Regions from separate parts of the Variovorax sp. dw_954 genome, predicted to be linked through region 1. Evidence: riboswitches for the same ligand, from Rfam matches in the RefSeq annotation. Region 1 holds a riboswitch; the other holds the start of a gene.
What was found. A riboswitch is a leader RNA that binds a small molecule or an ion and turns the genes downstream of it on or off. The one in region 1 is predicted to bind thiamine pyrophosphate.

Region 1 (6,608 bases):
CAGTCGCGCGCTGCGGGCCTGCCAGGCCTGCCCGAGGCATTCGGCGTCGCTTTCGATGAAGCCGAGGCGAAGGCAGGCTTCCTTGGCGGCGCGGTAGACGGGCTCGTCGCGCGTGAAGGATGGCGTGAGGTCGCCGATGGCGGCGCCGAAGCGCCCGGTGTGGGCGTCGAAGATGGCTTGCGCGGAAGGAGCGGTCATGACTGGTGCCAAAAGGGTGTGCCCAGCACGGGCGTGCTCGGCTGGGCGGACTCTTGTGCGGACATCGCGCCGGCCCGATGCGCGGCGCGGCCGGCTTGCACCGCATCCGCAAAGGCGCCGGCCATCGCGACCGGGTCTTGCGCCAATGCAACGGCGGTGTTCAACAGCACGCCGTCGTAGCCCCATTCCATGACCTGGCAGGCATGCGAAGGCAGGCCCAGGCCGGCGTCGACCAGCATCGGCACGTCGAGCCGCTCGCGCAGCAGTTGCAGCGCATAGGGGTTGACCGGGCCACGGCCGGTGCCGATGGGCGCGGCCCAGGGCATGACGGCCTGGCAGCCGACATCGACGAGGCGTTGGCACAGCACCAGGTCTTCGGTGCAATAGGGCAGCACCTGGAAGCCGTCGCGGATGAGCTGCGAAGCGGCATCGACGAGATTGAGCGTGTCGGGCTGCAGGGTGTAGTCGTCACCGATCAGCTCGAGCTTGATCCACGGCGTCTCGAACAGCTCGCGTGCCATCTGCGCGGTCGCGATCACTTCCTGCACGCTGTGGCAGCCGGCGGTGTTGGGCAGCACCGGCACGTCGAGCCGGCGCAGCAAGTCCCAGAAGCCGTTGTCATGGCGGTCCGAAGGTGCTGCGGTCTGGCGCCGGAGGGAGGCGGTCAGCATCGCGGGGCGGGCCCGCCTGACGGCCGCTTCGAGCACGTCGGGCGAGGGGTAGCGCGCGGTGCCCAGGAGCAGGCGGCTGTGGAAGGTCTGGCCGTAGAGGACCAGCGGGTCGTCGGTATTCATGGAGTCTCTCTTCATGGCGCTGCTTTTGGGTTTTGTCAGCCGCCGGTCACTGGACGGATCACTTCGACCAGGTCGTCGTCCTGCAATGTGCGGGCGGCGTAACCGGAACGCGGCACGAATTGCTTGTTGACCGCGGCGGCGAAGGGTGGCGCCGGCGCCAGCAGCGCGATGGCGTCGGCCAGCGAGGCGCCGGTGGGCAGTTCGCGTGGTGTGTCGTTGATCAGGATGTTCATTCGGATTCGAGGGCAAAGCGCGACGCCAGCGTCGGCGTGCGGGTGGCCAGCCGTTCGATGGCCGTGTCCAGCATCGCGGGTGCGATGAGAAAGCCGTGACGGTACAGGCCGTTGACCTGCATCACGCGCGGCTTCAGCCAGCGAATGGCGGGCAGGTTGTCGGGCAGCGAGGGGCGGCATTGTGTCGCGATCTCCAGGATGCGCGCCTCCGCAAAGCCGCTGTGCACCGAATAGGCGGCGCTCAGCAATTCGAGCGTGGACCGCACGCTGGCGGGCGACATGTCGTCGGATTCGATCTCGGTGGCGCCGATGACGAACACGCCGTCGGGCTTGGGCGCGATGTAGAGCGGGTAGCGCGGGTGCACGAGGCGCGTCGGCCGTCGCAGGTTGACCTCGGGCGCATGCACGCGGATCACCTCGCCACGCACGCCGCGCAGGGCGGCCCATTGCGGCCTGGCGCCGAGGCCGCGGCAATCGATGATGCGCTCCGACGCGCCTGGTTCGAATTCATCGGGTGCGCGTGCGCTGTGCCAATGCATCGTCACGTTGGGCAGCGCCTGCAGCGAGGCCAGCAGCGCGGCCAGCAACTGCCGGTTGTCGAGCTGGCCTTCGCCCGGCAGCAGCAGGCCCTGCGCAAATCGCTTGCCGATGCCGGGTTCGATGGCGTCGACGCCGGCGGCATCGAGCCGCTGCATCGCCGGCAAGCCCGGCACTTCGTTCACCGTGCGCGCGAGCACGCCGGCAAAGCGCACGGCCTCAGGTGCGTCCTGCCGATGCCACAGCACCAGCGTGCCTTCGCGCTGAAAGAAGACGGCGGAAGCGAGCGATGCGAGGAGCTCCGGCCAGCGTTCGAGCCCGTACTGGCCCATGCGGACCACGGAGGCCGGCGCCACGGCCGATTCGGCCAGCGGGGCCAGCATGGCGGCGGCCACGCGCGCGGCGGCGCCATCGGCCTGCGGCCCGCCCGCGTCGTGCAGCGTGACCTGGCAGCCACGCCGCGCCAGCGACAGGGCCAGCAGCCGGCCCATGAGGCCGGCGCCGAGCACGGTGGCTGCATCGAACGGAAGCGCTTCAAGGGAGTTCATGCGGGTGGTTGATAATTTTGCGAATGACCAACGCTTCCTTGCGCTACGCGCGCGTGCTTTCGATCGCCGGCTCCGACAGTGGCGGCGGTGCCGGCATCCAGGCCGACCTCAAGACCTTCAGCGCACTCGGGTGCTACGGCATGACCGCGATCACCGCGCTCACGGCGCAGAACACGATGGGCGTGAGCGGCATCTTCGCGGTGCCGCCGGCCTTCCTGAAGGCGCAGATCCAGTCCGTGGTGGAGGACATCGGCGTCGACGCGGTCAAGCTCGGCATGCTGCATGCGCCCGAGGTGGTCGAGGTGGTGGCATGGGCCATCGACCACTACAAGCTGCCGAACGTGGTGCTTGACCCGGTGATGGTCGCGACCAGCGGCGACCGCCTGATCGAGAACGAGACGGTGCAGCGGCTGGTGAACGAGCTGTTCCCGCGCGCAATGGTGATCACGCCGAACCTCGACGAGGCCGCCCTGTTGATCGGCCGCGAGATCGATGGCGTCGATGGCCTCGATCGCGCGGCCAGCGACCTGCTGGCGCTCGGCGCGCATGCGGTGCTGCTGAAGGGAGGCCACCTGAAGGGCGAGGAGATCGTCGACGTGCTGGCGGAGGCCGGAAGCCCGCCGCGCCGCTTCGGGTCGGCCCGTATCGCGAGCCAGAACCTGCATGGCACCGGCTGCACGCTGTCGTCGGCCATCGCGGCGCACCTTGCGCTCGGCCACGCGTTGCCCGAGGCCGTGCAGCAGGCACGTGCCTACGTGATCGCTGCGATGACGGCCGGGGCCGACATCAAGGTCGGCGCAGGCCACGGTCCGCTCAACCACGGCTTTGCGCCAGTGCCGATGCACCGCCTGTAGCCGATGCCCGGCTGAGCCAGGCGGTCACGAAGGTCAGCACCAGCGTCGGCAGGGCCGAGCCGAACTGCGGCGCCCACTGGGCCAGGCAGTGGTACACGGCGATGCCGAGGATCCAGATGGCGGCGGCACCCCAGTCGACGCGATGCGTGCCGACGCCGGACGGCGCTGCCCCGGTTCCCAGGCGCCCGAGGATCACGCCATAGAGCGGCACGAACACCGAACTCAGCAGCAACAGGAAGGGTTCCAGCGCGTGCATCGGCAGCACCAGCGCGAGGCCGATGCACAGCACGCCGATCAGCAGGCCCCATTGCTTCACGCTCCAGCGCGGCAGCAGGCTGTGCGTCGAAACAGCGCCCGAGTAGACGTCGCCGTAGGCGTTGTCGAGCTCGTCGACGAGGATCAGCCCGAGCGCGAGAAGACCGCCTTGTGCAAGCAGAAGTGCGGTGACCAGGCTGGTGCCGGTGTCGGCTGAACTCACGACCATGACGCCGAGCGCATAGCACCAGACATTGGCCACCAGGTAGCCGATCCAGGTGCCGCTGAAGGCGCTGCCCAGGCCGCCGGTGCTGCGTTTGCCATGCCGCGCATAGTCGGCCACCAGCGGCAGCCACGAGACCGGCATCGCGATCACCAGGTCAAGCGCACTGAACATGCCCATGGAGCCGTCGCCCGCGCGGGACCAGAAGGCGCCGAAGCCCTTGGCGTTGAGCTGCCCGGCAAACTGCCATGTCAGCCAGACCAGCGAAATCACCACCAGCGGCAGGCCGAAGCGGCTGACGAAGCGCCGCACCAGCTTGACCATCGAGCCGGCCAGCAGTGCCAGCAGTACCGCGCCCCAGAGCAGGGTGGTGAGCAGCGTGCCCAGCGGGGTGTCGAGCGCAAGGCCGAAGGCCTGCTTGCCGATCGCCTGCGTGCCCTCGCGCATGATGACGATCTCGAAGGTGGTCCAGCCTACGAGCTGCACGATGTTGAGCAGCACCGGCAGCCGCGCAAAGGCGCTGCCATAGGTCGCATGCATGAGGCCCGCACTGGCCAGGCCGCTTTCGCAACCGAGCCGCGCCGTCCAGGCCAGCAGCCCGGCGCCGACGCAGGAGCCGAGCACGATCGCGACGGCGGCCGCCTGCGTGCCCACGGCGGGCACCAGGTACGCGCCGACCTGCATCACGAGCAAGCCGACGCCGAGGCTGAACCAGAGCGATGCGTGGTCGTGCCAGCGGAACACGCGGGCGGAATCCGCCAGGGGCGTGAGCGCCTCGTTGCGGCCGGATGAATTGTCAGAAGGCTGTGCCATCCATTTGCTCCATTGCAAAGTGATTGGCAGGTTGCGGTTCGATGGCCATGGGTGCACGCGAGACAACGTGGAGGCCGCCGGACCAGCTTCCCTGCGCGAGGATTACCTCAATCAGGTTCAAAGGGACTCTCTCAGCCAACCGTCTGGTGAAACGGCCGGCACCCCTAGCGTGGCTGCGCAGCGATGTGCGCAACTCGTCGGATTGTAGTATTTCAGCCGACGCCGAGCAGCGTGTGCAACCGCGTGCTGGTCGTGGTGTATTGGAGCGGGATCGACTTGCCCGGGAAGACGACGGCCGTGGCGGCCCAGGCGGCGAGCGTGGCCTCGTGGAAGCCGCAGACGATGAGCTTCTTCTTGCCGGGATAGGTGTTGACGTCCCCGACGGCGAACACGCCGCGCTCGCGGGTCTCGAAGCGCTCGGTGTCGACGGGGACCTGTTTGCGTTCCAGCGCGAGGCCCCAATCGGCGATGGGGCCGAGGCGGGGGGAGATGCCCAGGCAGGCGATCAAGGCGTCGATGGGGAGATCGACGGTCTGCGCGTCGGGCGTCGCAACCTGCACCCGTGCGCCGTCGAATCCGGTTGGCTGGCCGATAAGGAGCTTCACCGCGCCTGCCGACACGGCCTCGCGGAACCGCGCCACCAGGGAGTCTTCGGCATTGAAGGCGTCGCGGCGGAACAGCAGCGTGACCTCGTTCGCCTGGCCGGCGAGCGCCAGTGCGGTTTCGAGCGCGGCATCGTCGCCACCGTGCACGACGACGTCCTGGCCGGCGAAGCGTTCGAGCGCGTCGGGGTGGTAGAAAAGCCTGGTGCCCTCGAAGCGCGAGATACCTTCGACGGTCATGCGGCGCGGCACGAAGGCACCTACGCCTGCCGCGATGAAGACTGTCCTGGCCAGGAATGACGTGCCAGCCGAAGTGCCCAGCAGCAGGCGGCCATCCGGTTGGCGCTCCAGCGTCGCGACCTGCTCGCCGTAGTGGAACGTCGGCTTGAACGGCGCGATCTGTTCGAGCAGCGAATCGACCAGCCCGCGCCCGGTGGTGCGCGGTGTGCCGGGAATGTCGTAGATGGGCTTGTCGCCGTACAGCTCGACGCATTGGCCGCCCGCACGGGGCAGCGCGTCGATGATGTGGCAGGAGATTTCGAGCAGCCCGAGCTGGAACGCCTGGAACAGCCCGACCGGGCCTGCGCCGATGATCAGCGCGTCGGTTTCAATGGGGGCGTGCATCAAGAGAAATACGGACTACCGAACGCAGAAGTCGCAAAGGATCGCAAAGGTCGCAAAAGAAGACATCAAGAATTTTCTTCTGAATTTTTTGCGACTTCTGCGAGACCTTTGCGACTTCTGCGTTCGGCTGTCCGTATTCGACGGCCTCAGCGAACGAGCTCGCCCACCTTGTCCGTCACGTCCTTCCACTCCTCGGCATCGGGCAGCGCGGGCTTGCGCTTGGTGATGCTCTTCCAGCCGTCGGCCAGCGAGAGTTCGGCGTTGAGCTTGATGAAGGCGATCTGGTTCGCGGGGAGGTCTTCCTCGGCGTAGATCGCGTTGACGGGGCACTCCGGAATGCAGACGGCGCAGTCGATGCATTCGTCGGGGTCGATCACCAGCATGTTGGGGCCTTCGCGGAAGCAGTCCACGGGGCACACGTCCACACAGTCGGTGTATTTGCAACGGATGCAGGATTCGGAGACGACGTGGGTCATGTTCTTTTGCTGAAGCTGGTGATCGGGGAAACCCGCGATTTTAGTTGTTTGTGACAGAAGGCTGCACGAGCACGGCCGCGGAAGTCTTATGGGTCGCGGTGTCGACCAGCACCAGCGAGCCGAGTGCGCGCGATTTCGCGAAGGGCAGGACGGCCAGCGGCTGCTGCAGTGACAGCACCACGTCACCGATCGAATTGGCTTCCAGTTGCGTGGCGGGCTCGGAGCCAAGTGTCGTGATGTTCACGCGGTCGATGATGCGCGCAACCTTGGCCTTGACCCAGCGATGACCCTGCAGCGCCCAGTACACGCGGCCCGCCACCAGCGGCTCGTCGTCGAGCCATGCGATGGTCGCGGTGATCTCGCGCACCGGCTCGAAGGCCTCGGGCTCCAGCAGCCAGTCGCCGCGCGACACGTCGAGTTCGCGGTCCAACACGATGCCGGCGCTGTGACC
Region 2 (6,608 bases), on a different contig from region 1:
CGCCGCGAGTAGACGACCGCGCCGCCAAGGAAGTAGGCCGACGCGCCCGGCACGGCCAGCAGCGCCGCCGACACCAGTCCGCCCGCGGACGACTCGGCCACGGCCACCCGCTGGCCCCGTTCGCGCAGCGTGGCACCGACGCGCGCAGCCAGGTCCGCCAGCGCCGGAAGGCTATCGTGGGTCGACATGGGCGATGTCAGTCCTGCAGTGCCGCCGAGGCATTCGTCGCGACGCCCTGCGCCACCGCTGCCTCCTGCTGCGCGACCATCGCGCGCTTGTAGCCCTCGCGTTGCTGCAGCCGCTCCCAATACGCTGCCACGTTCGGCGGGAACTGCTTCGCGAGATGGATCTGGTTGCCGAGCAGCAACGCATAGCCCACCGACACGTCGGCGGCGGTGAAGCGGCCCGCGCAAAGCCATTCGTTGCCCTCCAGCGCCGCCTCGATCCCGCGCAGGCGCGACAGGAACCACTTGGCATAGTCCTCCGCCGCCTGCGGCAGCTTGCGCTCGGGCGACTCGAAGTAGCGGTAGCGCAGCACGATGGTCTGCGGAAAGGTCAGCGTCGCCTCGCCGTGATGCAGCCAGTTGAGCCATGCGCCGTAGGCCGGCTCGTCGGGGCGCACCTGCATGCCGGTGCGGTTGTCGGGATCGCAGCGCACCGAGAGGTACTGGCATATCGCGGCCGACTCGGTCATGCGGGTGGCGCCGTCTTCCAGCAGCGGAATCGTCCCCAGAGGATTGAGGGCGAGGTACTCCTTGGCAAACACGCGCGGCGGAAAGGGCAGCATGCGCAATTCATAGGGCACGCCGAGTTCCTCGAGGGTCCAGAGCGGGCGGAAGGAGCGGGCGCTCATGCAGTGGTGGAGAACGATCATCGGAGAAGTCTACGGGCCGGCATCGTCCGCAGTCCAGACGCGGGCGTGCCCTGCAGACCCGTGCAAACCCGCGAATTCCGGGGGCGACCTGCAAGTCGCAGCGAGTCGACGCAAGTCGCGCTCCGTCAACGGCCGCCGCTCAAGCCGCAGGCTGTAGCGGGATGTAGAACTCGCCGCCGCCGGCCTTGAACTCGGCCGACTTGGCGCTCATGCCCTGCGCGAGCGCCGCATCCTCTGCCAGCCCCTTCGCCGCGGCGTACTCGCGCACCTCCTGCGTGATCTTCATCGAGCAGAACTTCGGTCCGCACATCGAGCAGAAGTGCGCCGTCTTGCTCGCGTCCTTCGGCAGCGTCTCGTCGTGGAAATCGCGCGCGGTGTCCGGGTCGAGGCCGAGGTTGAACTGGTCCTGCCAGCGGAACTCGAAGCGCGCCTTGCTCAACGCATCGTCGCGCGAGCGCGCACCGGGGTGGCCCTTTGCCACGTCGGCCGCGTGCGCGGCGATCTTGTACGCGATGATCCCCTGCTTCACGTCGTCGCGGTCCGGCAGGCCCAGGTGTTCTTTCGGCGTGACGTAGCACAGCATCGCGGTGCCGGCCCAGCCGATCATCGCGGCGCCGATCGCGCTGGCGATGTGGTCGTAGCCCGGCGCGATGTCGATGGTCAGCGGGCCGAGCGTGTAGAACGGCGCCTCGTGGCAGGTCTTCAACTGCTCGTCCATGTTGGCCTGGATCATGTGCATCGGCACGTGGCCGGGGCCCTCGATCATGGTCTGCACGTCGTGCTTCCATGCCACCTTCGTGAGTTCGCCGAGCGTGCGCAGTTCGGCGAACTGGGCCTCGTCGTTCGCATCGGCGCCCGAGCCGGGGCGCAGGCCGTCGCCGAGCGAGAAGCTCACGTCGTAGGCCTTCATGATGTCGCAGATGTCCTCGAAGTGCGTGTAGAGGAAGCTCTCCTTGTGATGGGCGATGCACCACTTGGCCATGATCGATCCGCCGCGCGAGACGATGCCGGTCATGCGGTTCGCCGTCAGGTGGATGAAGGGCAGGCGCAGGCCGGCGTGGATGGTGAAGTAGTCGATGCCCTGCTCTGCCTGCTCGATCAGCGTGTCGCGGTAGATCTCCCAGGTGAGGTCTTCCGCCACGCCGCCGACCTTCTCCAGCGCCTGGTAGATCGGCACCGTGCCGATGGGCACCGGCGAGTTGCGCACGATCCAGTCGCGCGTGGTGTGGATGTTCTTGCCGGTGGAAAGATCCATCACGTTGTCCGCGCCCCAGCGGATCGCCCAGACCAGCTTCTCGACCTCTTCCTCGATGCTCGACGTGACGGCCGAGTTGCCGATGTTGGCGTTGATCTTTACCCTGAAGTTGCGCCCGATCGCCATCGGTTCGACCTCGGGATGGTTGATGTTGGCCGGGATGATCGCGCGGCCGCGCGCCACCTCGTCGCGCACAAACTCGGGCGTGATGATCTGCGGGATGCGCGCACCCATCGGATTGCCGGCCACGCGCTTGGCGCGCTCGTCGTTGTCGAGGTATTCGGCCATCCACTCGCGCTTGCCGTTCTCGCGCAAGGCCACGTATTCCATCTCGGGCGTGACGATGCCGCGGCGGGCGTAGTGCATCTGCGTGACGTTGGCGCCGCTGCGCGCGCGGCGCGGCGTTCGTTGCAGGGCGGAGGCTTCGGCGCGCAGTTGCGCGATGCGCTCGCCCTCCTTGTCGGACATGCGTTCCTCATGCTTCACGCCGTCGTCGAGCGCCGCGCGCAGGCGGCCTTCGTAGCGCTCGGTGTCGCCGCGCTCGGCGATCCATGCGGCGCGCACGTCGGGCAGGCCGCGTCGCACGTCGATGTCGACGGCGGCATCGGTGTACGGCCCCGAGGTGTCGTAGAGCGACACGCGCTCGCCATTGGTCAGCGCCACGTCGCGCACAGGCACGCGCAGGTCGGGCCGGCTGCCGGTGATGGTGGACTTGGTGGAAGCGGGGAAGGGCTCGCGCGTCAGTGTGAGCAACGAGGCAAACTTGTCGACTGCATTCATGTGGGGCACTCCAGGTTGATGAGGGGTGCTCCGCGATCGCTCGACGGACCCCCGGCCCTGACGGCCTGTGGAATCCTGGGGAACTGCAGCTCTTCTTCCGCCGGTACTAACCGGTTCAAGTTCGCGGGTTCGGTCGCCTGACGACCATCTCAGCACGCTGATGCGTGTACCCCGGAGCGGGGCGGATTCTAGGCCTGCCTGCTCGCCGAACCCTGACAGATGCGCGCGGAGTTGTGTCAGGAAGTGAGGGCTCAATCGGCGGCTGCTCGGCATGGGCAAGGGTGTAGAGCCCCACGTCCACCCGCCCTGAGCGAAAGCCGGCTTCGCAATAGCACAGGTAGTACTCCCAGAGCCGCCGGAACGAGGCGTCGAAGCCGAGCGCCGCGACCTGCGGCCAGGCCTGCAGGAAGCGGTGCCGCCATTCGGCCAGCGTGCTTGCATAGCTCTCGCCAAAGCAAAGGTCCTTCCGCAGGCTCAGGCCTGCGCGCCGGGCTTGCGACTGCATCGCGGCGAAGGACGGCAGCATGCCGCCGGGGAAGATGAAGTGCTGGATGAAATCGGCTTGGCTGCGATAGCGGTCGAAGTGTTCGTCCGCGATCGTGATGACCTGCACGACTGCCGTGCCGCCGGGGCGCAGGCGCTGCCGCAGCGTCTCGAAGTAGCGCGGCCAGTAGCGCTCGCCCACCGCTTCGAGCATCTCGATGGAAACGATGCGGTCGTACTGGCCCTCCACGTCGCGATAGTCCTGCAGCCGCAAGTCGACCCATGCCTCCAGCCCCAGCTCGCTTGCCCGCCGCCGTGCGTGGGTCAGCTGCTGCGCGGACAGCGTCAAGCCGGTGACCTGGACGCCCGGCCGGCGCGCAAGCGCGAGGGCCAGCGCACCCCATCCGCAGCCGATCTCCAGCACCTTCGCGTTCTCTTCCAGGTCGAGCAACCCGACGATGCGCGCGAGCTTGAGGGCCTGCGCCTGCTCCAGCGATTCGTCGCCCTGCGCGTAGAGGGCGCTCGAATAGATCAGCTCCGGATCGAGCCACAGCGCGTAGAACGCATTGCCGAGGTCGTAGTGAAACGCGATGTTCTGCCGGCTCCCGCGGCGTGTGTTGGCATTGCCGAAGTGCAGCAGCCGCCCGAGCCAGCGCGCCGGCCAGGAGGCATCGAGCGCGCGGCCCCAGCCCGCTTCGTTGCGCAGGCCCAGGTCCAGCAACGCCGGCAGGTCCGGGCTCGACCAGTCCCCGTCGCGATAGGACTCCGCCAGCCCGATGTCGCCGCGCAGCAGCAAGCGCCAGAGAGGGCGCCAGCGATGCAGCGAGATCGAGGCCTGCGGCCCCGGGCCCGCACCGCGGCCTTCGATGCGTTCGCCGCCCGGCAGTTCCACCGTCAGCGTGCCGATCGACAGCCTTTGCAGCAGGCTCAGCAACAGTCGCCGGAGCGGCCAGCCGGCCCAGGCCGAGAGCGTTGCGCCCACCCACCCGTGCGGACGAACTGGCCGATGACGGCTGCCCGAGGATGACGAAGACGCACTCATCGTTCCACCGGCTCGACGATGGTCACCGCACGCGCCGGAGCGGGCGGATGTCGATGCGGACGCACACCCTTGAACCAGAGGCGCAATGCCTCCCAGTGAATTGCTGCCATGACCTTGAGCGTGAGAAGTGGATGAGAGAAGAAGACGAGTGCCAGCGCCGTATCGCTCAGCGCGCGCCGGCGGGCGTCGAAGCGGGCGGTGAGCACCACACCCTGCGCATCCTCGACCGTCACTTCGACGCGCAGGCCCTCCCTGTCGGCATGCGGCGGCTCGATGCAGAAGCCGTAGGCCATCTGCATCGGAAGGAAGGGCGAGACGTGGAACTGCTTGTCGCAGCGCTGCCTGATCTGCCTGTCGTCACGCCGGGATTCGTCCACCGCGACGAAGTAGCTGTGCCTTTCGCCAAAGGTGTTGTTGACCTCGTAGAGGATGGCCTGCAGGCCGCCTTCGGGGTGGTGGCAGAAGTACACGCTGAGGGGGTTGAATGCGTAGCCGAGGATGCGCGGCATGGTCAGCAGGCGGATCGGGCCGCCGGGGCACAGATTGGCCGCGACCAGTTGCCGCTCCACATGGGCCCGCAGCCCGTGGCCGTCGCCGGTGCCGTAGTCGCGCTCGTGCAGGCTGAACAGGTTGAAGCGGTTGAGCGAAAACAGCCGCAGTCGCTGCGCGAGCGCCCCAAGCTCGTCGACATCGATCAGCAGCGAGAACACGCGGTAGCGCAAACGATGGCGCGCAGGCCGCGACCGCTGGTGCATCACCGTGCCGACGTACAAGCTCCCCCCCGAATGCGCCTGCGGCGCCCGGGCGGCCGCCAGATGCGGCTGCTCTTGCGGGCCGTCCAAGCCTGCGCGGGCAGGCTTGGAGCCGCGGCCCTCAGCCCCCTCAAGGGGGCGCACCCGGCGGCCCGGCAAAGCCGGTTCCGCGGGTGCCCGCGAAGGGGCTTCGCGCGACTGGCCGGGTTCCCGCATTGCGGGCAGCACGCTGCGTGGTTGAGGAACTGTCATGTAGTCGATACGGATCGGATGCCCAATCGGATGCGGCCGGATTCGTTCGCCACGGTCCAGGGCCGGCGCACGCCGCCCAGCGCTTCCGCAACGGCAAGCCCGGCCTGCAGCCCGTCCTCATGGAAGCCCGCGCCGAAGTAGGCGCCGCAGAACCATGTCCGCTGCTGCCCCTGCAGCGACCGCAGCTGGCCTTGTGCGCGCACCGCCGCGGCATCGAACACCGGGTGCTCGTAGATTTCCGAGTGAATGACATGCGCGCTTGCCGGCTCGTGCAGGGGATTGAGCGTGAGGAACAGCGGCAGGTCCTCGCGGATGCCCTGCAGCCGGTTCATCCAGTAGGTCACGCTCAGTGCCTCCGGCCTCGCGCGGTCGGCTGCGTAGTTCCAGCTGGACCAGACGGCACGGCGCTGCGGCATCACCGAGGGGTCGCTGTGCAGCAGCGCGCGGTTGCGGCTGTAGCCGAAGGCGCCCAGCACGCGCGACTCCTCGGCACTGGCATCGCCCAGCAGCCGCAGGGCCTGGTCGGCGTGGGTCGCGATCACGACGTGGTCGAATCTCTGGGCCGCGCGGTTGACGTCGGTGCGCACATCGATGCCATCCGCTCGGCGCTGCACATCCACGACAGCGCTGTCGAGCCGCAGGCGCTCGCCCAGCACCTGGCCCAGGCGTTCGACATAGCGGCGGCTGCCGCCGCTGACGGTGCGCCAGGCCGGTCGCTCGCCGAGGCTCAGAAGCCGGTGGTTCTCGCAGAAACGCACGAAGGCCTCGGTCGGGTATTCGCCGATGCGTGCCGCCGGGGTCGACCAGATCGCGGCGGCCATCGGATAGAGGTGGTCTTCGCGGAAGGCGCGGCCGTAGCCACGCAGCCGGAGGTAGTCGTCGAGCGGCATCAGGCCGACGGCGGCGGCGTCCGCCGGCGCCTGGCGGTAGAAGCGGACCAGGTCGCGCAGCATCGACCAGAAACGCAGGCTGACGAGATTGCCGCGCTGCGCGAACAGCGTGCCCAGGCTGGTGCCGGCGTATTCGAGTGCGCCGTCGTCGATGCTGACGGCGAACGACATCTCCGACGGCTGGGTCTGCACGCCCAGATGCGCGAACAAGGCCGTGAGGTTCGGGTAGGCCGCCTCGTTGTAGACGATGAATCCCGTGTCGACCGGCACCGCGCCGCCC

Region 2: linked by a shared signal. The riboswitch ahead of thiC (phosphomethylpyrimidine synthase ThiC) and the one ahead of HB681_RS33475 (cytosine permease) in region 1 are both predicted to bind thiamine pyrophosphate.

The regions. Positions count from the first base shown of each region.
Region 1 is NZ_JAAVVD010000033.1:45,637-52,244, forward strand. Features, by position in the region: gene HB681_RS33450 (thiamine phosphate synthase) at 1-198, opposite strand, end outside; gene HB681_RS33455 (thiazole synthase) at 195-992, opposite strand; gene thiS (sulfur carrier protein ThiS) at 1,028-1,225, opposite strand; gene HB681_RS33465 (FAD-dependent oxidoreductase) at 1,222-2,310, opposite strand; gene thiD (bifunctional hydroxymethylpyrimidine kinase/phosphomethylpyrimidine kinase) at 2,334-3,164, shown strand; gene HB681_RS33475 (cytosine permease) at 3,124-4,455, opposite strand; TPP riboswitch at 4,527-4,631, opposite strand; gene HB681_RS33480 (NAD(P)/FAD-dependent oxidoreductase) at 4,668-5,681, opposite strand; gene fdxA (ferredoxin FdxA) at 5,828-6,157, opposite strand; gene HB681_RS33490 (GTP-binding protein) at 6,198-6,608, opposite strand, start outside.
Region 2 is NZ_JAAVVD010000017.1:143,232-149,839, forward strand. Features, by position in the region: gene HB681_RS24250 (CinA family protein) at 1-188, opposite strand, end outside; gene HB681_RS24255 (glutathione S-transferase family protein) at 197-874, opposite strand; gene thiC (phosphomethylpyrimidine synthase ThiC) at 1,014-2,909, opposite strand; TPP riboswitch at 2,985-3,093, opposite strand; partial or broken gene HB681_RS24265 (cyclopropane-fatty-acyl-phospholipid synthase family protein) at 3,262-4,434, opposite strand; gene HB681_RS24270 (DUF1365 domain-containing protein) at 4,431-5,276, opposite strand; gene HB681_RS24275 (FAD-dependent oxidoreductase) at 5,435-6,608, opposite strand, start outside.